DNA from 3 places in the Isoalcanivorax indicus genome. Region 3 is predicted to be linked to each of the others. Evidence: predicted binding sites of a transcription regulator. Region 3 holds the regulator's gene; each other region holds the start of a gene.
What was found. Region 3 encodes sigma-54, which starts transcription at its own class of promoters, with help from an activator protein. Its sites were predicted from a motif close to TGGCACNNNNNTTGCTNT; they were not measured.
Positions count from the first base shown of each region.

Region 1: a site for sigma-54 is predicted at 4,687-4,704, ahead of DKW65_RS07645 (CmpA/NrtA family ABC transporter substrate-binding protein). Genes of this name have one in related genera too.
Region 2: a site for sigma-54 is predicted at 2,415-2,432, ahead of atzF (allophanate hydrolase). Genes of this name have one in related genera too.

Region 1 covers NZ_QGMP01000001.1:1,677,370-1,683,707, reverse strand. The annotation lists gene DKW65_RS07665 (nitrate regulatory protein) at 1-8, shown strand, start outside; gene DKW65_RS07660 (oxygenase MpaB family protein) at 13-1,368, opposite strand; gene DKW65_RS07655 (ABC transporter ATP-binding protein) at 1,463-2,320, opposite strand; gene ntrB (nitrate ABC transporter permease) at 2,320-3,180, opposite strand; gene DKW65_RS07645 (CmpA/NrtA family ABC transporter substrate-binding protein) at 3,204-4,538, opposite strand; gene DKW65_RS07640 (bifunctional protein-serine/threonine kinase/phosphatase) at 4,899-6,338, opposite strand, start outside.
Region 2 covers NZ_QGMP01000004.1:156,475-162,812, forward strand. The annotation lists gene uca (urea carboxylase) at 1-539, opposite strand, end outside; gene atzF (allophanate hydrolase) at 545-2,374, opposite strand; gene DKW65_RS15270 (CocE/NonD family hydrolase) at 2,663-4,711, opposite strand; gene DKW65_RS15275 (AraC family transcriptional regulator) at 4,786-5,997, shown strand.
Region 3 covers NZ_QGMP01000001.1:2,468,082-2,474,419, reverse strand. The annotation lists gene pmbA (metalloprotease PmbA) at 1-380, shown strand, start outside; gene DKW65_RS11190 (BPSS1780 family membrane protein) at 405-1,265, shown strand; gene DKW65_RS11185 (BPSS1780 family membrane protein) at 1,405-2,217, shown strand; gene DKW65_RS11180 (HPr family phosphocarrier protein) at 2,219-2,500, opposite strand; gene rapZ (RNase adapter RapZ) at 2,503-3,354, opposite strand; gene ptsN (PTS IIA-like nitrogen regulatory protein PtsN) at 3,359-3,832, opposite strand; gene hpf (ribosome hibernation-promoting factor, HPF/YfiA family) at 3,849-4,148, opposite strand; gene DKW65_RS11160 (RNA polymerase factor sigma-54) at 4,218-5,681, opposite strand; gene lptB (LPS export ABC transporter ATP-binding protein) at 5,865-6,338, opposite strand, start outside.

The DNA of each region.
Region 1 (6,338 bases), 790 kb from region 3:
GCAACTGACGCGTCAGGCGCTCTTTCTGGCGGGGGTCTCGCTGCTGCCGTGTTCGCGATACTGGCTGGCATCGGTGACATATTCCGCGTGGCCGTATTCCACCAGCATGCGATTGAGTTTGCGGATCAGGAACGCGTCGGCAATCTCGTTGGCAACGGGAACACGGCGCAGCAGGGCGTGGGCCTGCATCTGCGGCAGGATATACAGACTGCTGGCGGCAAACATGGCGTAATCGAACAGGCGCGGCTCGACGCCCATCAGACTCGCGCGTGATCGGGATTCGCCACGCAGGAAGGTGCGGGTGAAGAAAACCCGCGCAAAGCCCCGCTCGGCGGTGTTGAAGATACGACTGCGCAACGACTTGTCCCTGGGGCGGTAGGCGCCCATGGTGGCGCGCACCAGTTCGCCACAGGTGGCGTCGTCATAGCCGTCACGCAGGGTGCCGGAGTAGGTGATCATCACATCGAAAATGTCCTGCGGGTCGGCAGGCAGCAGATCCTCGGGCAGCCCCAGCAGATAACTCTGGTAGCGACACAGTTCCGCAACCGCACGGTCGGAGGGGCCGAATGCCTTCTTGCCCTTGCGCACGGTGTTGAAGGCGGCGAGAAACGCGGGAATGGTGCCCGCCGGCATCTGGTCCACCTGGGGAATGGGAATCCCGTAGACGCCCACGTCCCAGACTTTCGAGCGCTTGAGAATATTGAAGCGCACCATCGAGTGCATCAGCCGCACCATGGCGGCGGCCTTGAAGCCCTGGCCGTAGCGCTCCAGAGCGCCGGGCAGGGCGGCGGTGGTGAAGAAGCTGGCCGTTTCGTTGACCCGCTGGACCGCAGACTGGCCGGACAGCGCCCCGGTCAGCGCCATGGGCAGGCCGGAATACTTGTTCATGAAGGTGGCAATAAAGGCCCCGCGAATGGCAAAAGGGCTGAGGGTGGCCATCACGGTGCGGCTGATGCGCGCGCCCTGGCGAACCAGGTCCATATCCACCCAGTCGGGCACCTGTTCCATTTCGCGGATGAAATTCACCAGTTCCTGTGGCGCGTCCTCCACGTTCTCCACGCCTTCGTCGCAGGCCTGCTTGAGCATGTTGATCAGTTTGCGCATGCCGTACTGCGGTGCCAGCGCGGCATAGGCATCGGCCACATTGTCGCCGAGCAGCGTGTAGAGTCGGGCGCGTTCGACGCGTTCGCTGTCAGCCAGGATGCCGGCACGATAACGGCGCGCAAAATCAGCCGGCAGCAGTGAGGTATCCGCGATGTCGGCGGTAAAGCGTTCCGGCGTCATGGAGAAATCGATATCACCGTACAGTGACGGGATCAGGGTCTTCTGGTTTTCTACTTTCGCGCGCAGGGCGTCCAGTGACAGCATTGTAACCTCGGGGGCATGCGGAGAACTCATGCCCCGAGGATACGATAGAACCCATGAGTTCTGTCAATCGAACAGGGGTATATAGCGGAAGGATTTATGTTCCCGCTGCCTTGAAGGCGGCGCCGTCCGTGGCCTTGCGGCTGTTTCGATGGGCATCGATTTTCTCCAGTTTGCGCTGCTTTTCGTACAGGAATCGCAGCACTTCCTGCCTGTAATGGTTGTACCGGGGGTCATCGGCCAGGGCGATGCGGTCCCGCGGGCGCGGCAATTCGATGTTCAGTATCTCACCGATGGTTGCCGACGGGCCGTTGGTCATCATCACGATACGGTCCGACAGCAGCACCGCTTCATCCACGTCGTGGGTGATCATGAGTACGGTGTTGTGCAGCTCACCCTGAATGCGCATGACCTCATCCTGCAGGTGAGCGCGGGTCAGCGCGTCCAGCGCGCCGAAGGGTTCATCGAGCAGCAGCACCTTGGGCTGCATGGCCAGCGCCCGGGCGATGCCGACCCGCTGCTTCATACCCCCGGAGATTTCCGCCGGTCGCTTGTCCAGAGCATGCCCCATGTTCACCAGGGCCAGATTGTGCAAGATCCATTCGTGACGCTCGGCGCGGCTCATGGTCTTGCGGAACGTCTTGTTCACGGCCAGGGCGACGTTCTCGTAAACCGTCAGCCAGGGCAGCAGCGAATGGTTCTGGAACACCAGCGCGCGATCCGGTCCGGGTGCAGTGACTTCCGCGCCATCCAGAATCACCCCGCCGGAGGAGGCCGGCAGCAGTCCGGCGACGATATTCAGCACCGTGGACTTGCCGCAACCGGAATGGCCGATGATGGAGATGTATTCGCCCTTGTCGACCTTGAGGTTCACCTTGTCGAGCACGTGACTGCTGGTTTTGCCCTTGACGAAGGTCTTGTCGACATTCTCGATGGTCAGATAATGTGCGCTCATTATTTGCCTCCTTCTCCGCGTGTTACCCAGTTGCCTGCCAGCATTACCAGCCGGTCAAGCATGAAGCCGACGATGCCGACGTAAACCAGTGCCAGAACGATGTCGCTGATGAGCGAGGCGTTCCAGGCGTCCCAGATAAAGAAGCCGATACCGACACCACCGATGAGCATTTCGGCGGCGACAATCGCCAGCCAGGACAGGCCCACACCAATGCGCAGCCCGGAGAAGATGTAGGGTGCGGCCGCCGGTAACATGATCTTGCGGAAATATTCGTGGCCATTGAGACGCACCACGCGCGAGACGTTGCGGTAGTCCTCGGGAATATTCCGGATGCCGACCGAGGTATTGATGATGATCGGCCAGATGGCGGTAATGAAGATCACGAAGATGGCCGAGGGGTTGCTGTCCTGGAAACCGGCCAGGGAAATGGGCAGCCAGGCCAGGGGCGGTACGGTGCGCAGTACCTGGAAGATCGGATCAAGGCCGCGCATCGCCCAGGTAGACTGGCCGATCAGCACGCCCAGTCCGACACCGGCAAACACCGCCAGGGTATAGCCGTAGGCCACCCGTTCCAGCGAGGCCAGGATCTGCCAGGCCATGCCGACGTCGTTCCCGCCATAGTCATAGAAGGGGTTGACGATCAGGTCCCAGGTGTCTGTGACCACGGTACTGGGCGCGGGCAGCAGCGCACCTTCACCACGGCACAGCAGTTCCCAGATGACCAGCAGCGCGGTGGTGACCAGTACGGGTGGCAGGATGCGCTCCAGCAAAACATAGCGCAGGCGCGGCCAGACGTCGCTGGCCGCCGACATACGCGAGGCCAGGGAAGCCAGGGGAGAAACAGAAGCGTGAGTCGTCATGACAGCATCTCCGGTTCAGGGCCTCAGCGCATGCGCTTGATGGCCAGGGTGTCCAGGTAAGCAAGCGGGTTTTCAGGATCAAACACCTTGCCGTCAAAAAAAGTTTCCTTGCCGCGTGAGGTGCCTTCGGGGATCGCTGACTTGTCGATACCCAGTTCCGCCGCGGCGGCCCGCCAGAGGTCTTCGCGATTGACGCTGTCCACCAGGGCCTGCATATCCAGATCACGGGGCAGATAGCCCCAGCGGATGTTTTCTGTCAGGAACCAGAGGTCATGGCTCTTGAACGGGTAGGATGCCTGATCATTCCAGTAGCGCATGCGATGCGGACTGTTTTCCACCACACGACCGGTGCCATAGTCGAAGTGACCCTGCATGCGCTGGATGATGTCGTCATAGGGTGCGTTGATCCAGCGACGGCGTGAGCAGATGCGCGCCACTTCTTCGATGTTTTCCGGTTGCTCGCAGTACATCTGCGCTTCCATGACGGCCTTGATCAGTGCTTTCGTGGCATTGGGGTTCTGTTCGACATAATCGGCGCGCAGGCCGAGTGCTTTTTCCGGATGGTTGTGCCACAGCTCGCCGGTGGTGTTGGCGGTGTAGCCGATATTCTGGCGGATCAGCTGTTCGTTCCACGGTTCGCAGACACAGAAGGTATCCATGCTGCCGACGCGCATGTTGGCCACCATCTGTGCGGGTGGGACCACGATGGTGGAAATATCGCTGTTCGGATCAATGCCACCGGCAGCCAGCCAGTAACGAATCCACAGGTCATGGGTGCCGCCCGGAAAGGTCATGGCCGCGCGTACGGCATCGCCCCGGGCACGTTTGGCGGCCAGCGCGCTGGCGAACTCCGTGGTGTCCACGCCGACTTTCAGATCGGCGTACTCCCGGCCCACAGAAATGCACTGCCCGGCCAGGTTCAGTCGGGCCACAATATACATCGGGGTCGGCTGATTGTTGGCCGTCATGGCGCCGGTGGAAATAAGGTAGGGCATGGGCGTCAGGATATGCGCACCATCAATGCCGTTACGGCGCGACCCCAGCACCAGATTGTCCCGCGTGGTGCCCCAGGACGATTGTTTGAGCACCTCGACATCGGGCATGCCGTGCTTGGCAAAGAAACCTTTTTCCGCTGCGACAAAAAGCGGGGCAGCATCCGTCAGCGCAATAAAACCCAACTTGGCCGTGCGTGTTTCAGGCGTGCCGGCACTGGCCCGCGCCCGACCTGTCAGCAGCGGGGCAGCAAGCGTGGCGCCGCCGAGCGCTGCTGCCGATTGCTTGAGAAAATCCCGGCGTTGCTGGCCGCTGTGGCTTAGCGGTGACGCCTTGTCCTGTGCCTGGCCCGGTACCTTGCTCATGACGTATCCCTCTTTCCGTTCCCGAAAAAAAATCCAAAAAAAACGCCCACGCGTACCAGGCCGAAGCCGAAATACGTGTGGGCGCCATTGCCCGACAAATTGACCTGTGCAAACAGGACCCGCATTGATCCTGTTGCACACAGGGATAAAAGCAGGAAGTGTGCCAGCTTTACTGGAAGGCTCGGGTCAGACAGCGGTATGCGCAGGATAAGTAAATATTTATCAGTGACTTGTGAGGCTTACGACGCGTGAGCGAAAGGTCCGTTCCCTGGCTGGCAGGAGAGCAGGTGGCACCGGAGTTGCGTTATCCCGGTGCAACCATGCCCGAAAAATGAGCGAGGACGACGCCGCATGCCAGGGTCACACATGCAAGGCGAGGCTGAGCAGCAGCAACAGCAGCAGGACCACGGTGCTGGCCTGCCAGGCGCGCAAGGTGTTGCGTTGCTGCGAAGTGATGACCGCCGGATGATGGGCCGGGCTGCGCAGTGCTGCCCGGAATTCGGCGGCATCGGCATAGGGGATGGCATCCGGGTGCAGGGCACGTTGCAGTGCCTGGTTGAGCCACATGGGCACAAAGGCATTGTGTTGCTGCAGGCGCAGGGCGGGTTTGTCCGGGTCGGGCAGGGTGCCGGTAAGCATTTCGTGGATAATCACGGCGGCGGCATACAAGTCTGCGCGTTCATCGGGTGCAGCGCCGGCGCTGACATGACGTGCGGTGTAGTGTCGTGTTCCCAGCGGCAGTGGTGGTGGCGGCTGATCCAGGCCGCGACAATAGCAGCTGCCGAAGTCGATCAGTTTCACCAGCCCGTGGCGGTCGACCATGATGTTGTCCGGTTTCAGGTCGCCATGAATGACATCGGCGCGGTGCAGGGCACGCAGGCCATTGAGCAGTTGATCGGCGAGGTAGAGCTTTTCTTCCACCGCTGCATCGGGGTGTTCGCGCAGCCACTGCCGCAAGGTGACGCCGTCGATGTATTCGAGTCGCTGATAGAGGCAACTCTGCGGGCCCTCCGGTGGCAGCGGCCGGAGCAAATGTGCGCTACGCAGACGTGCTCCGATCCAGCCCTCCAGGGCAAAGCGGGTGAGTGCCTCCGGTTCGTCTTCCAGATTGATCGACGGCGCCTTGAGGGCGCTGAGCTGCCCTTCACCGTCGCGCACCAGATAAAGATGACTGCGCGCACTGGCGTAGAGTTCATGCACGACGGTCAGGTTGTCAATGCGCATGCCTGGTGCCAGGGGGGGCGGCAGGGGCAGCTCGCGCAGGCTGGCCAGAGCGTCGTCCGCGCTCGCATCCGGCAGGCTGATCACTTCGAGCACCTGGCAGCTGACGTTGTCGCGGCTGCCATTATTCAGGGCAAAACGCACCAGGTTGTCGGCCGCCACTTGCGGGTTTTCCGAGCCGAGCAGGGTGTCCTCGATCACGGGCCAGGGCAGGGCATCATGGACGCCATCGCTGGTCAGCAGAAAAATGTCACCCTGTTGCAGATCGCAATGCCGGTAATCGACATCCAGCCGCGTGTCCCCGCCCATGGCGCGGGTCAGCAGGCGCCGGCCACCGGCCTGACGGCTATGGTCCTCGGTCAGGCATTCCAGCTGTCGCCCGCGCAGCCGCCAGATACGTGAATCGCCCACCTGGAACAGGTGCGCCAGTCGCGAGCGAAGAATCAGCACCGACAGGGTGCACAGGTGATCTTCACCGGCGAGCGTGCGGCGGCATAGCCAGCGGTTAAGCGCTTCCAGCACGCGCTGGGCCGAGCGCGGCACACTCCAGAGTGACGGGGTGGCGTAGTAGTCATTGAT
Region 2 (6,338 bases), on a different contig from region 3:
AAGGCATCGCGCAGCGCCGCGTCGTCGTCACACCGGGACAGGCCGATACCGCCACCACCGGCGGTACTCTTGAGCATCACCGGGTAACCTATCTGCCCGGCGGCAGCCAGCGCTTCCTCCAGATCGCGCAGCAGCCCGGTGCCCGGCGCCAGCGGCACACCGGCCGCCTCGGCCAGGGCGCGCGCTTCATGCTTGAGCCCGAACTGGCGCATTTGCGTGGGCGTTGGCCCGAGAAAGACCAGCCCCGCTTCCGCACAGGCTTCAGCGAAACCGGCATTTTCGGACAGGAAACCGTAGCCGGGAATGATGGCTTGAGCACCGGTATTCCGTGCCGCCTGAATAATACGATCCCCGCACAGATAGCTTTCGGCAGCGGGCGCATTGCCGATGTGCACCGCTTCGTCCGCCTGCTCCACATGCATGGCGTTGCGGTCTGCCTCGGAATACACCGCCACACTGGCGATACCCAACCGGCGCAGGGTACGCATACTGCGTACAGCAATCTCACCCCGGTTCGCGATCAATACTTTGCTGAACATGCTGCTTACTCCGCTGTCTGTCCGGTGGCGCTGGCGACGCTCGCCATGTAGCGGCGCCAGCCTCCGAATGAGGTGATGTCCAGGGCGTCGTCCCGCGCCCAGCCCTCACAGATGAATCCTTTTACTTCGCGCCCGTCGGCCAGCCGCAGCGTGCCGATGCCCAGCGGGGCCGGGATCAGGGCGACAAAGGAGCCGAACGCGCCCACCGGCACATCCCACAGCTCCACTTCGATAGCGGCACCCTCCGCATCACGAAGCAGCCCCGGCTTCGGCGGCACCGTGCCCGCCAGGGCATAGAAGCGGTATTCCGGTGCGGTGGTCGTGCGCTCGACGAACGCGGCGCCGCGCTCAATCAGTTGGCCGTTGAGCGGCATGCCAGAGAGATGGGCACCGACCACCGCCAGGCGCACGCACCCCTGCGGCACCGTAGCGGGAACAGAGGACACCAGGGGCGGCAGCGCCTGCCCGGTCGCACCGCGCGGCCAGGGTTGTGCGGTTTGCCAGCGACGCCCCAACTCAAGCAGCGCCGCATCCGACCAGGCCGGGGCGATCAAGGTAATGCCGGTGGGCAGGCCACTGGCGCGGAAGGGGCCGGGCAAGGCCAGCGCGGCCATATCCAGGAGGTTGACGAAGTTGGTGTAGGTGCCCAGGCGGGTATTCAGCTCGACCGGCTCAGCCTCGATGTCCCGCAGCCGGTAATGGCTGGGCGTCGTCGGCACCAGCAAGGCATCCACCTGCGCCATCAACGCATCGGCTTTGCGCTTGAGCCCCGCCAGCGCATACTCGGCGCGAAAATAATCCGTGGCTGACGACTGACCGCCCGAGGCGATAATGCTGGCGACAATGGGATCAACACCCTCCAGCCCGCCCTCGGCCACCAGATCACCGACCGCGACATGGCGTTCGGCCAGCCAGGGGCCGTGGTAGAGCAGCGCCGCTGCGTCATGAAACGCCGAGAAATCCAGCGGCACCAGCGTCGCGCCCAGTGCACGCCACCCATCGCAGGCCTGTTCGAAGCAGGCGGCGGCTTCTGTATCACCAAACCATGCCGGCGACTGCGGCACGCCCAGACGCAACGCCGCGCCAAACGCACGCGGCGCAGTATCCGGCCGGGGCCGCGCATACTCGTCCTCGGGATCAAAACCATAAAGTTGCCCGGCCACCGTCTCGGCATCGCCCACATCCAGGGCGAACACCGACAGGCAATCCAGGGAGCGGCACGCGGGAACAACACCCCGCACACTGGCGGCACCGCGTGTCGGCTTGAGACCCACCAGATTATTGAAGCCCGCTGGCACCCGCCCGGAACCCGCCGTGTCCGTACCCAGCGCAAAGGGCACCTGCCCCAGCGCCACCGCCACCGCCGAACCGGAACTGGAGCCGCCGGATATGAACTCGGGATTGAAAGGATTGCGCACTGCCCCATATGGCGAACGCGTGCCCACCAGGCCGGTAGCAAACTGATCCAGATTGGTCTTGCCCACCAGAATGGCGCCGGCTTCCATCAGCCGTTGTACGCCCGCAGCCGTCTGCTCGGCCTCGCGCGCAAACCCCGGGCAGGCGGCGGTGGTCTGCCAACCGGCCACATCAATGTTGTCCTTGATGGCGAAGGGAACACCGTAAAGCGGCAACGCCTCCTGTGCGCCCCCCGCCGCCGCCAGGCGTTCGGCAAGCTGCGCCAGTTGGCGCGCCAGCTGGCTGTCGGTGGCGACCGCTATCCAGATTGCCGGATCCCCCTGCCGCAACTGCTCGACCAGCTCCCCCACCAGCACCTGCGGTGTGGCGGGTCCGTCCCGGTATGCGGCCAGCCAATCGTTGATCATCCACCCGTACATGCTTTTGAGCACCTTCTTGTACACAAGTTTGTGTTCTTGAAAAGCAAGGGGTGTGCCAGCGCGTGAAGGCGTCGTGACAGAAAGATTTAACGTGATGATTTTTATTGATTAATTTCGGGGAGGGTGTGGCGTGAACAGGACGGACGGCATCGCTTTCCCGGGGATTGGCGCATCACCGTGGTGCAGATGCACCACACTGGTTGCACCATCGGGTTGCACCGTGAAGGCGCGGCGCCTCGCCCATCCGATTCCACATTGCACGGGGACAGGCGGGCGCCGACCCTGAGCCTAGAGTTCGCTGACCGGCACGACCGGCAGCACCACACTGGAAGGACGCTGCGCGTCGTTATAGAGAGTGATGGCGTTACCTTCAGCCAGCGCCTGCAACGGCAGAGGCCAGACACCCTGAATCTGGTTACTGGCACTGATGGAGACACGCAACCGGTGCCCCGGACGGATCAGCGCCGCCGCCGGGAATATCTCGACCGGCACCAAGACCGGCTCATTCGGCTGCAGCGGCTGCATGTCCTGCTCGGCAAACGAATGCCACGGCTGCATCATCACACCGTCGATATAGCGGGCGCGCTGCTCATCGACCTTGCGGTGCGCCGCCGACATCAACCCCGTGGAGATCGGCGTGGCCCGACCCAGCGGATCGACCACAGACACCCGCACCGCCAGGGCCGCATGGGGACGCGTCGCCGACACCCAGAGATCGGCCTGGATCGGACCATTGATGTACATGCTCCGCAGCAACGGCGCCGTTTCGTATACCAGTGCGTCCTGGCGTGCCTCCACATAGCGGTTGTCGGCATGGCACGGCAGCGGCAGCAATCCGTTCAGGCCCAGCGACCACTGCACCCCGCTGCTTGAGCAGGCACTGTGATCCCGGACCGTCACCGAACCTTCCAGCTGCCGCCCATCGGCGCTGCGGACCACGGAGACGTCCGGCGCTGCCGGCTCATACAGCCGGTGTGGCCATTCGAATGAATAGGGCGTGTTGCGGGTGAGGCGTTTGTTGGCGCGCAAATAATAGCGCTGCGGGCTGATTGCCGGATGAGGCCAGTCGGTCGCGGTGGCGAAACGCTGGGTACCGAGCAACCCGTACCCCTCCACATACTGCGTCACAGTGGGCATGTCATCGACGCCGGTATCCATGCCCTTAAGATAGTGATCGAACCAGCGCAACAGCAACTGCTGGGAGCCCGGGGCGCCACCGTTCAACTGATTGCCAACGGCCGAATCAAGAATCGACGATACATGAGAGCCCTTGAGCACCAGCAGTTTCGTGTTGCCCTGCTGCTTGATCTGCTCGTACAACAGCGGCACACCGCGCTGGAAGATATCGTTGCTGGCGCCCACCAGGAAGGTGGGCACCTCAATGTGTCGCGCGCTTTCCAACGGCGAACGCACCGCCCAGAAAGCACCGTCATCGGTGGCATAGCCGGGAACGTTATCCAGTGCATTGTTCACGGTGGGCAGATACCAGGCATCCAGTGCCGCGACATGCTCCTCCGTCACCCCTCGAATGTATTCAGCATGCTGCGGATAGGCGCGTTCCGCCAGGTCGTTGCTGACACTCAGACTGTATGTCAGCGACAGCCACAGATTGACGAATTCGGCATTCAGCAATCCGCCGGTGACCACCGTGTCGCGGTATGGATCGCCCATCGGCACCTGCGCGAACACGGCCTTCACGGACGGGTGGCCCTGGGCAGCCGTCTGCAACGCCGCGATGCCCAGATACGAGGTACCGGCGAGTCCAAGATTGCCATCAAACCAGGGTTGCTGATTGACCCACTCCACCGCAGCACGGTAACCCGCCTGCTCCTCTTCGCCCAGCAATGCGGTGACACCGGAGGACATCCCGGTGCCACGCACGTCCACGGCTACGGATATATAGCCGCGTCGAATCATGTACTGATCCTCGCCGCCAATCAGCAACGTGGTTTGCGACGGCAGGATCGAACCCAGCAACGCACCGAGGTCAATACGGTAGGCGGTTTGTGTCAGGATCACCGGGAAAGGACCCGGCACCGGGTTCCCCTGCGCATCAGCCGGCACCGTCACCAGCACGGCCAGTTTTCCGCCTTCCGGCGTATCAATGAACTGCAAGGGCAATGTGGCCGTGCGGGGATACTCCCGGTTGCGCGAATAGGAAGACCATTGCGCACCGGCGCCTTCCGTGATGACCGGATTGACCTCGCTCTGCGTACCGCGCGTGCCCAGTGTGGTGGTTTGCGCATGAGCGATGCCCGTCAGGGCAGCGCTGAGTACGATCATCATGGCGCTACGCGTCATCAAGCCATATTGCGCCCACATCCTGCTGCGTTTCATACATGTCTCTCCCTGATTCTTCTTGGTATATAAGCCTTGTCAGCATTCAAGCGACTCCGTAGCCTGAACCTGGCGTGCTGACACGAGAACCACTTAAAAGGACACGACCGCTCGCAAATTCGGACATTGATGCCGCTCTCATCCCGATTTGTGAACTGGTCCAGAAAAAGAGAGAGCAGGGTTTGCTCATGAAACGAAACACCGCTGCGCTTGCTGGCCATGCCTCACCTGGCAGACCCGCGCCTCCCGCCGGGGGCTGGCTGCATACGTCTGTCGTGCAACTCTATCTCCGCGCCTGTGCGGCCTATGGCCTCCCCCGGCAGCGGGTGCTCAGGGAAACCGGCCTGTCCGAACAGGACATTGCCCCGACAGATGGCTGGGTACGCCAGGCCATCGTCGAGCGGCTCTTCAGACATCGCCTTGCGTTACAGCCCGCCCCCATCCCGGGCCTGCAGCTCGTTGCGCAATTTGACCCGTCCAGGGCCAACGTCGGCATGCTCGGCTTTCTTTGCCTCAGCAGCCCCAGCATCCGGCATTTTTTTGACGCGCTTGTCCGATTCGGCCAGCTGGCCACGAACCTCTTCGAGCTGCACCTCAGACACCGGCCCGGGGCGACCCTGTGGTGCGTGCAGATGGCCTACGAAGACCCGCAATTGATCAGCGACAATGAAGAATGGCTACTCGCCAGCCTTGCCCTGATGATCCAGCGCATGAACAGCCAGGCACTGCGCGAAGTCCATCTGGCCCACCCGCCACGCACGCTCGACGGCGCCCCGCATCCCCTCTACCAACAGGTCTTCCCGGCACCGGTTCGTTTCAACCAACCCTGCTCCGCATTGCTGCTTAACCCCCAGACCCTGAACACGCCCTCGACAACAGGCGATGCGCTTGTCTTCGACACACTGTGTCAGCAGGCGGAGATGTCCCTCACCGCCAACGGCCCGCCACAGCATCTGCTCGACCGCGTTCGTCATGAAATCCACGCACTGCTGGCGAGCGGCCGCGTATCGCGGGAGGACGTTTGCCAGCGCATAGGCGTCAGCGGCCGACACCTTCACCGGCTGCTGAAAGTCCACGGCAGTACTTACCAGGCGCTACTGGATGAGATCCGCGGGACCCTCGTTGTGCAACAGTTGTCGCAGACCCCGGCGGATATCCAGCAACTGGCCAGAATGCTGGCGTTCAGCGACGGCAAGGCGTTTTCACGATGGTTTCGTTTGCGGTTCGGGATGACGGTCGCGGGGTATTTGCGGGAGAGGGTGCAGGTTGGTGGGGTATTGGAGTGATTCGTTCCGGAGTACCTGGGCGGTTGCGGGAGTAAGCGGGCAGAGGGTCGACCTACTTGATCAACGCGGTGCGTTGACCCCTTCGGGGCGCCTGCGGCGTCCACCGGCGGTAGCCGGTGTCGCATGGCGGCGCTTGCGCCGCGAGGTAGTGGGAGAGAAGCGTCTCGCATGGGGGCGTAGCCACACGGCTTTCGCCGCACTGCGGCGAGTGTGGCGGAGCGCCGCCGGGCTGTGCCCGGTGGCCGGACCCGCGTAGCGGGCCCCACAGGTAAAGAGAGGGGGCTCCCCATGCGAGAGCGCACCACAGCAAAACGCCCTGCCAGGATTCCCTGACAGGGCGC
Region 3 (6,338 bases):
TCAGCTATGCGCTGGGCCTGTATGCCTCCCGGCGACTGGGTATGGCGCCTACCGGCAATGGAGGGGGTGTGCGCAACCTGACGCTGACCCATGGCGAAGAGGACCAGGCCGCGCTGTGCCGACGTATGGATAAAGGTATCCTGATTACCGAGGTGATGGGGCAGGGCGTCAATCTGGTGACCGGGGATTACTCCCGGGGTGCCTCCGGGTTCCGGGTGGAAAACGGCGAGATCGCCGGGCCACTGGAAGAGTTCACCATTGCCGGGCACCTTGGCGAGATGTTTGCCGGTTTGCAGGTCGTGGGGAGCGATGTGGATCGACGGGGCAACATTCATTGCGGCAGCCTGTTGCTGTCGCCGATGAAGATTGCGGGGATCTGATTTTTATTTCAATGGGGGACAGGGATGCAAGGGGAAAACCCATACCAGGAGCCGCAGGCAGAGCTCTTGCCGAAGCAAGACAGGCTGGTGTTATCGATTCATCCGCCAAGGCGCAGAGATATGGGCGCCGGGTGGCGCTGGTTTGTGGATGCTGCGCGCATACTTCGTAGTGCCTGGCTTCCAATTGCTTTCGGTATCTTTCTGCTCTTCTTTCTGTTGATGGCTATCCAGAGTATACCTGTTGTTGGATATATAGCTTCCCAGACGTTGTTTATGCCGTTTTTCGAAGCCGGCATTCTGATGCTTGGCCTGAAGGCGGATGAAGGCCGCCGGGTATCTTTCAAGCATGCGTTTGCGGGCTTTGGGGAAAAATGCCCCCAGCTGCTCCTGATGGGTGTGGTGATGATGGCCGCCCTTCTGGGTTTGACGGCAGTTGGCTGGGTGTTGAACTATCTTGTTTTCCCTGCAACGACCCCGCAAATATATGAGGTGCTGGGGTTCTTCGGGACGTCGGCGGGAGGGCTGGATGAGTCGGGTGATCTCTCCGGCATGGCGGGATACTATGTAATTACGACTCTGGTTTTTCTCGCTTATTTCTCTTTCTTCTGGTTTTCAACGGGTTTGGTTTTTCTGGGAGGAAAGAGTATCCCGGATGCCATCACTGAAAGCATATCGGGGTTCTACAAGAATATTGTTCCTTTTATCTGGTACGGCTGTGTCGCCTTTATAGTGTCGCTTCTGGTGGTCGGCGGTATGACGTTCTTGATGGTTTACCTTGGGGTTTTCGGTGTTGCGGTTTTGATTTTTTTCTTGATTGTGATGATTCTCGTGTTCTTGATGAGTCATTACAGTTCGTTCCGGGACATCTATACTGATACCCTCTGATCCCTGGCGTGGCTGAAGTTCATTTTTTCAGCAGTCAGGGAGGGAGAGGGGTGTCGACGGAGCAATTTCATTGTGGCGACTTCAAGGTCGCCAATGAAGATTGCACAGGACTGATTTTCAATTCAATGAGGGAACAGTGATGCAAGGGGAAAATCCGTATCAACAACCGCAGGCCGATGTGATGCCGTTGCGTGAGGCGTCCGAGATGGCCGTCAACCCGCCTCGGGGGCGTGATATTGGCGCGGGCTGGCGCTGGATTGCCGATGGCTGGCGTGTGTTCAAGAGTGCCTGGGTGCAGATCTTTTTTGGTCTGCTGCTGCTGTGGCTGATCTCCATGGCCATTCAGTGGGTGCCGCTGGTGGGCTTTCTGGCGTCCATGATACTGACGCCTGTATTCAGCGTGGGTCTGCTGGTGCTGGCCTGGAAAGCGGATGAGGGGCAGAGTCCCTCGATCAGCGATATCTTTGCCGGGTTCCAGAACAAGTTTCCGCAGCTGGTCATGCTGGGGCTGGCTTACATGGGGCTGATCCTGGGTGCGGCGCTGATCGTGGGTCTGCTGGCCTATCTGCTGATGGCAGATGCCCTGGTGGCATCCTTTGCCATGCTGGAAGCGATGGAAGAGGGGGGTGCACCGGCCTTCGCCGATGACATGATGTTGCGGCTCGCCCTGCTTGTGCTGCTGTTCATGGCAGTGATGTTGCCGGTCATGGCGATGTACTGGTTTTCACCGGCGCTGGTGTTCTTCGGCAATCGCGGTATCGGCGAGTCGCTCAAGGAAAGCCTGATGGGCTGCCTGAAGAACATCCTGCCGATGTTCTGGTACAGCATCGTCATGATCATTCTGATGATTCTGGCGGTGATTCCGCTGGGCCTGGGGCTGCTGGTGCTGTTGCCGGTGCTGGCGGTGAGCTACTACAGCTCGTTCCGGGATATCTATACCGATACGCTGTAAGTCACTCGCCCTCGTCGAACCGCCGGGCAAACAGGTCGGTGAGTTCGTCGAGGGCTTCTCTCGCCTGTTCGCCTTCCACGCGTACTCCCACCTTGCTGCCCTTGGCGGCGGCCAGCGTCAGCACGCCCATCATGTTACGGGCTTCGACCTCGCGACCATTGCAGCGCAGCAGGATGCTGACCTCGTGACGGCAGGCCACGCTGACCACTTTGGCGGCAGCGCGGGCATGCAGTCCCAGGCGATTGATAACGGGCAGTTCTGCTTCCAGCACAGTGTCGGGCATGCTTATTCCAGTTCCAGATGCCGGATCTGGGCATCCCAGCCAGCCTTGCAGAGACGCTCTGCCAACTGCTCCACCATGTACACAGAGCGGTGGCGGCCGCCGGTGCAGCCGATGGCCACCGTCATGTAGGTGCGATCGTTCGCTTCATAGCGCGGCAGCCAGCGCAGTAGCAGCTGTTCGATATCGTGCAGCAGTTCAGGGGTGTCGCTCTGGCTGCCGAGAAAATCCTGGATCGGTTTCTGGCGGCCGTTAAAGGGGCGCAGGGTGGCATCCCAGTGCGGGTTGGGCAGCATGCGCACGTCGAAGACCAGGTCGGCATCCGGTGGCACGCCATTCTTGAAGCCGAAGGACTCCACCAGCAGCGACAGGCGACCGCTGCGCTGGGCCACACGATCGCGAATCATGTTGCGCAGGGTGTGTGGGTCCATCTTGCTGGTGTCCACCAGCAGGTCTGCGCTGGTCTGGATGCTGGCCAGTAACTCGCCTTCGTGGGCGATGGCTTCCGAGAGCGACATGTCCTGGTCGCTCAGCGGGTGGCGGCGGCGGGTGGCGCTGAAGCGTTTCAACAGGGTGTCGTGGTCGGCATCCAGATAAATGACTTCGCAGGTCAGGCCCTGTTCGCGCACCGCGCGCAGCAGTTCGGAGAAGCGCGGCAGCTGGCTGCGCAGGTTGCGCGCATCGATGCCCACAGCAATGCGTTCAATCTCGCTGCTCTCTTCGCGCAGCTGGGTCGCCAGGGTAGAGAGCAGGCCAAGAGGCAGGTTGTCCACACAGTAAAAGCCCAGATCTTCCAGAGCTTGCAGGGCGGTGGTCTTGCCGGAGCCTGAGCGGCCGCTGAGGATTACCAGTTTCATCGGGTCAGGACGCCAGTCGCAGTTCCGCTTCAGAATCGACGGCCGTGCTGAACAGGTGCGCTGCCGAGGTAGCCTGGCGCAGGCCATCGCGGAATGCGGGCTCGTTGAACAGCGCTGCCAGGTGGCTGAGGGTTTTCAGATGTTGTTCCGGGTTGTCTTCGGGGACCAGCAGTACGAACACCAGGTCCACCGGGCGGCTGTCCACCGCGTCGAAATCAATGGCCTCGGCCAGGCTGACCAGCAGGCCGAGGGGTTTGCTGCATGAGGCCAGCCGGCAATGGGGAATGGCGATGCCTTCCCCGATGCCGGTACTGCCCAGGCGTTCACGCGCAATCAGGGCGTCAAAGACTTCCTGTTCGCTCAAACCGGGACTATCCCGTGTGGCCAGTTCCGCCACCTGGTCGAGCAGACGCTTCTTGCTCACGCCCTGCAGGTGGTAGTGGGTTCGCTCCGGTGTCAGCAGTTCCCGTACGCGCATGATGGGTACTCAGATCTCAGTGTCCGTGGTTACGATTGACCGACTTTTCCTTGTGCTTGAGGATCTGTCGGTCGAGCTTGTCAGTCAGCATGTCGATGGCAGCGTACATGTCGCCAGCCTCGGCAGTGGCGAAGACCTCACCGCCGGCCACCCGAATGGTGGATTCCGCCTTGTGCGTCTTCGGTTCCGGCGACAGGATCACCTGAACACTCGTAATGTGATCAAAATGCCGTTCAAGCCGGGTGAATTTCTCATTGATGTACTCGCGCAGGGCATCGGTGATATCCAGGTGGTGACCGCTGATGTTGATCTGCATGGCTGACTCCTGTACCTGCTTCAGTTGACCGCCTATCCCGCGATCGGTGCCAGCCGGGCCCTGCGTGGGTCAGACCAGCCGCTTGCGCTCGCTGGATGCCGGTATACGCATCGCCTCTCTGTACTTGGCGACAGTGCGTCGCGCCACCTGAATGCCCTGTTCATTGAGCAGGCTGGCCAGCCGGCTGTCGCTCAATGGTTTTTTCGGGCTCTCGGCGGCGATCAGCTTCTTTATGATGGCACGAATGGCGGTGCTTGAACATTCACCTCCGCCTTCGGTGCCCACATGACTTGAGAAGAAAAATTTCAGCTCGAACATGCCCCGGGGCGTGAACATGAATTTCTGGCTGGTGACCCGGGAAATGGTGGACTCGTGCATCTCCACGGCGCTGGCGATATCCGCCAGGACCAGCGGTTTCATGGCCTCCTCGCCGTACTCGAAGAAGTCCTGCTGGACCTCGACGATGCGGGTGGCGACCTTGAGCAGCGTCTCATTGCGGCTTTGCAGGCTCTTCAGGAACCAGCGAGCCTCCTGCAGCTGATTGCGCAGGTAGCTGTTGTCATCGTCACGCAACTGCTTGCTGCCCGCCATGGCGGCGTAACCCGCGTTCAGCCGTACCTTGGGCAGGGCATCGCCGTTCAGCTCGACACGCCAGCGCCGCCCCTGCCGCCGCACGATCACGTCCGGCACGGTATAGGTCTCGGCCTGTTCCACGATGCTGTCGCCGGGGTGCGGGTTGAGGCTGCGCAGCAGACGGATCACCTCCACCAGTTCAGTCTCGGTGACCGCCACCAGACGGCGCAGCTGGGCGTAGTCGCGGCTCTCCAGCAGCGGCAGGTGCTGGGTCAGGCGCAGGGCGGCGTCACGCCAGGGGGTCTCGTCAGGCAGCAGGCGCAGCTGGATGGCCAGGCACTCGGCCAGGTCGCGGGCGGCCACGCCAGGAGGGTCGAAGTGCTGCAGGCGATGCAGCACGGCCAGGACCTCGTCCTCTTCCGGCCACGGCGTCTCGATGCCTGAGGGCAGGCTGCGCCGCGCGGCTTCAGCGATATCCGTGAGGGAGCAGGTCAGGTAGCCGCGATCATCAAGGCTTTCAATGATCGCGTAGGCGATGACGCGGTCGGCGTCGCCCATGGGCGTCAGGTTGAGTTGCCACAGCAGGTGTTCGTCGAGGCTGGCGCTGGCGGCGGTACGCTGCTCCCAGGCTTCCAGGTCGTCCTCGGGGGCGCCCGCGCTCGGGGCCTCGGTGAAGGGGTCCTCCCAGTCGGTATCGACGCCGCTGTCGTAGTCGTCCACCACGGCGTCATCGTTGCCCGTCACTTCACCGGGTTCCAGGGGTTCCTCGCCCGCCGTATCGCTCAGGCTGTCGCTGGCGTAGTCCTCTTCGTCCAGCTCCAGCAAGGGGTTGGCTTCGATGGCTTCCTGGATCTCCAGGCGCAGGTCGAGCGTCGACAACTGCAGCAGGCGGATGGCCTGCTGCAGTTGTGGTGTCATGGTCAGGTGCTGACCGATCTGTATCTGCAGACCTGGTTTCATCTGATGGTGTGTCCCCCGAACGTGTCGCAATAACCGGCAGGGCGGTTAACTGATCTTCACGTCAACAGGGTCCAAGGATAGCAACCAGCAATTTTCGTGCCCATTCTTGAATTCATACGGCGAATGGGCTAGGTCGGCGCTTCATGCACTGTTATGGCGCACTTTTTGCGCCAGTCGGGTGTGTCACAGGCGGAAATCGGCGCCCAGATAGACATCCCGCACCTGCTGGTTGGCAAGGATGGTGTCCGCGTTACCGGCAGCAATGATGTGGCCGCCGCTGACGATATACGCGGTATCGCAGATGGTGAGGGTCTCGCGCACATTGTGGTCGGTGATCAGCACGCCGATACCCCGGTCGCGCAGGTGGGTGATGATGCCCTTGATCTCGTTCACCGAGATCGGGTCTACCCCGGCAAAAGGCTCGTCCAGCAGGATGAAGGCCGGGTCCGTCGCCAGACCACGGGCAATCTCGGCCCGGCGCCGCTCGCCCCCGGACAGGCTCATGCCGAGGCTGTCGCGAATATGCGTGATGCTGAATTCCTGCAGCAGCTGCTCCAGTCGTTCCTGGCGTTCGGCCTTGTTCAGGTCGTTGCGGGTTTCCAGGATCGCCATGATGTTGTCGGCGACACTCAGGCGCCGGAAGATGCTGGCTTCCTG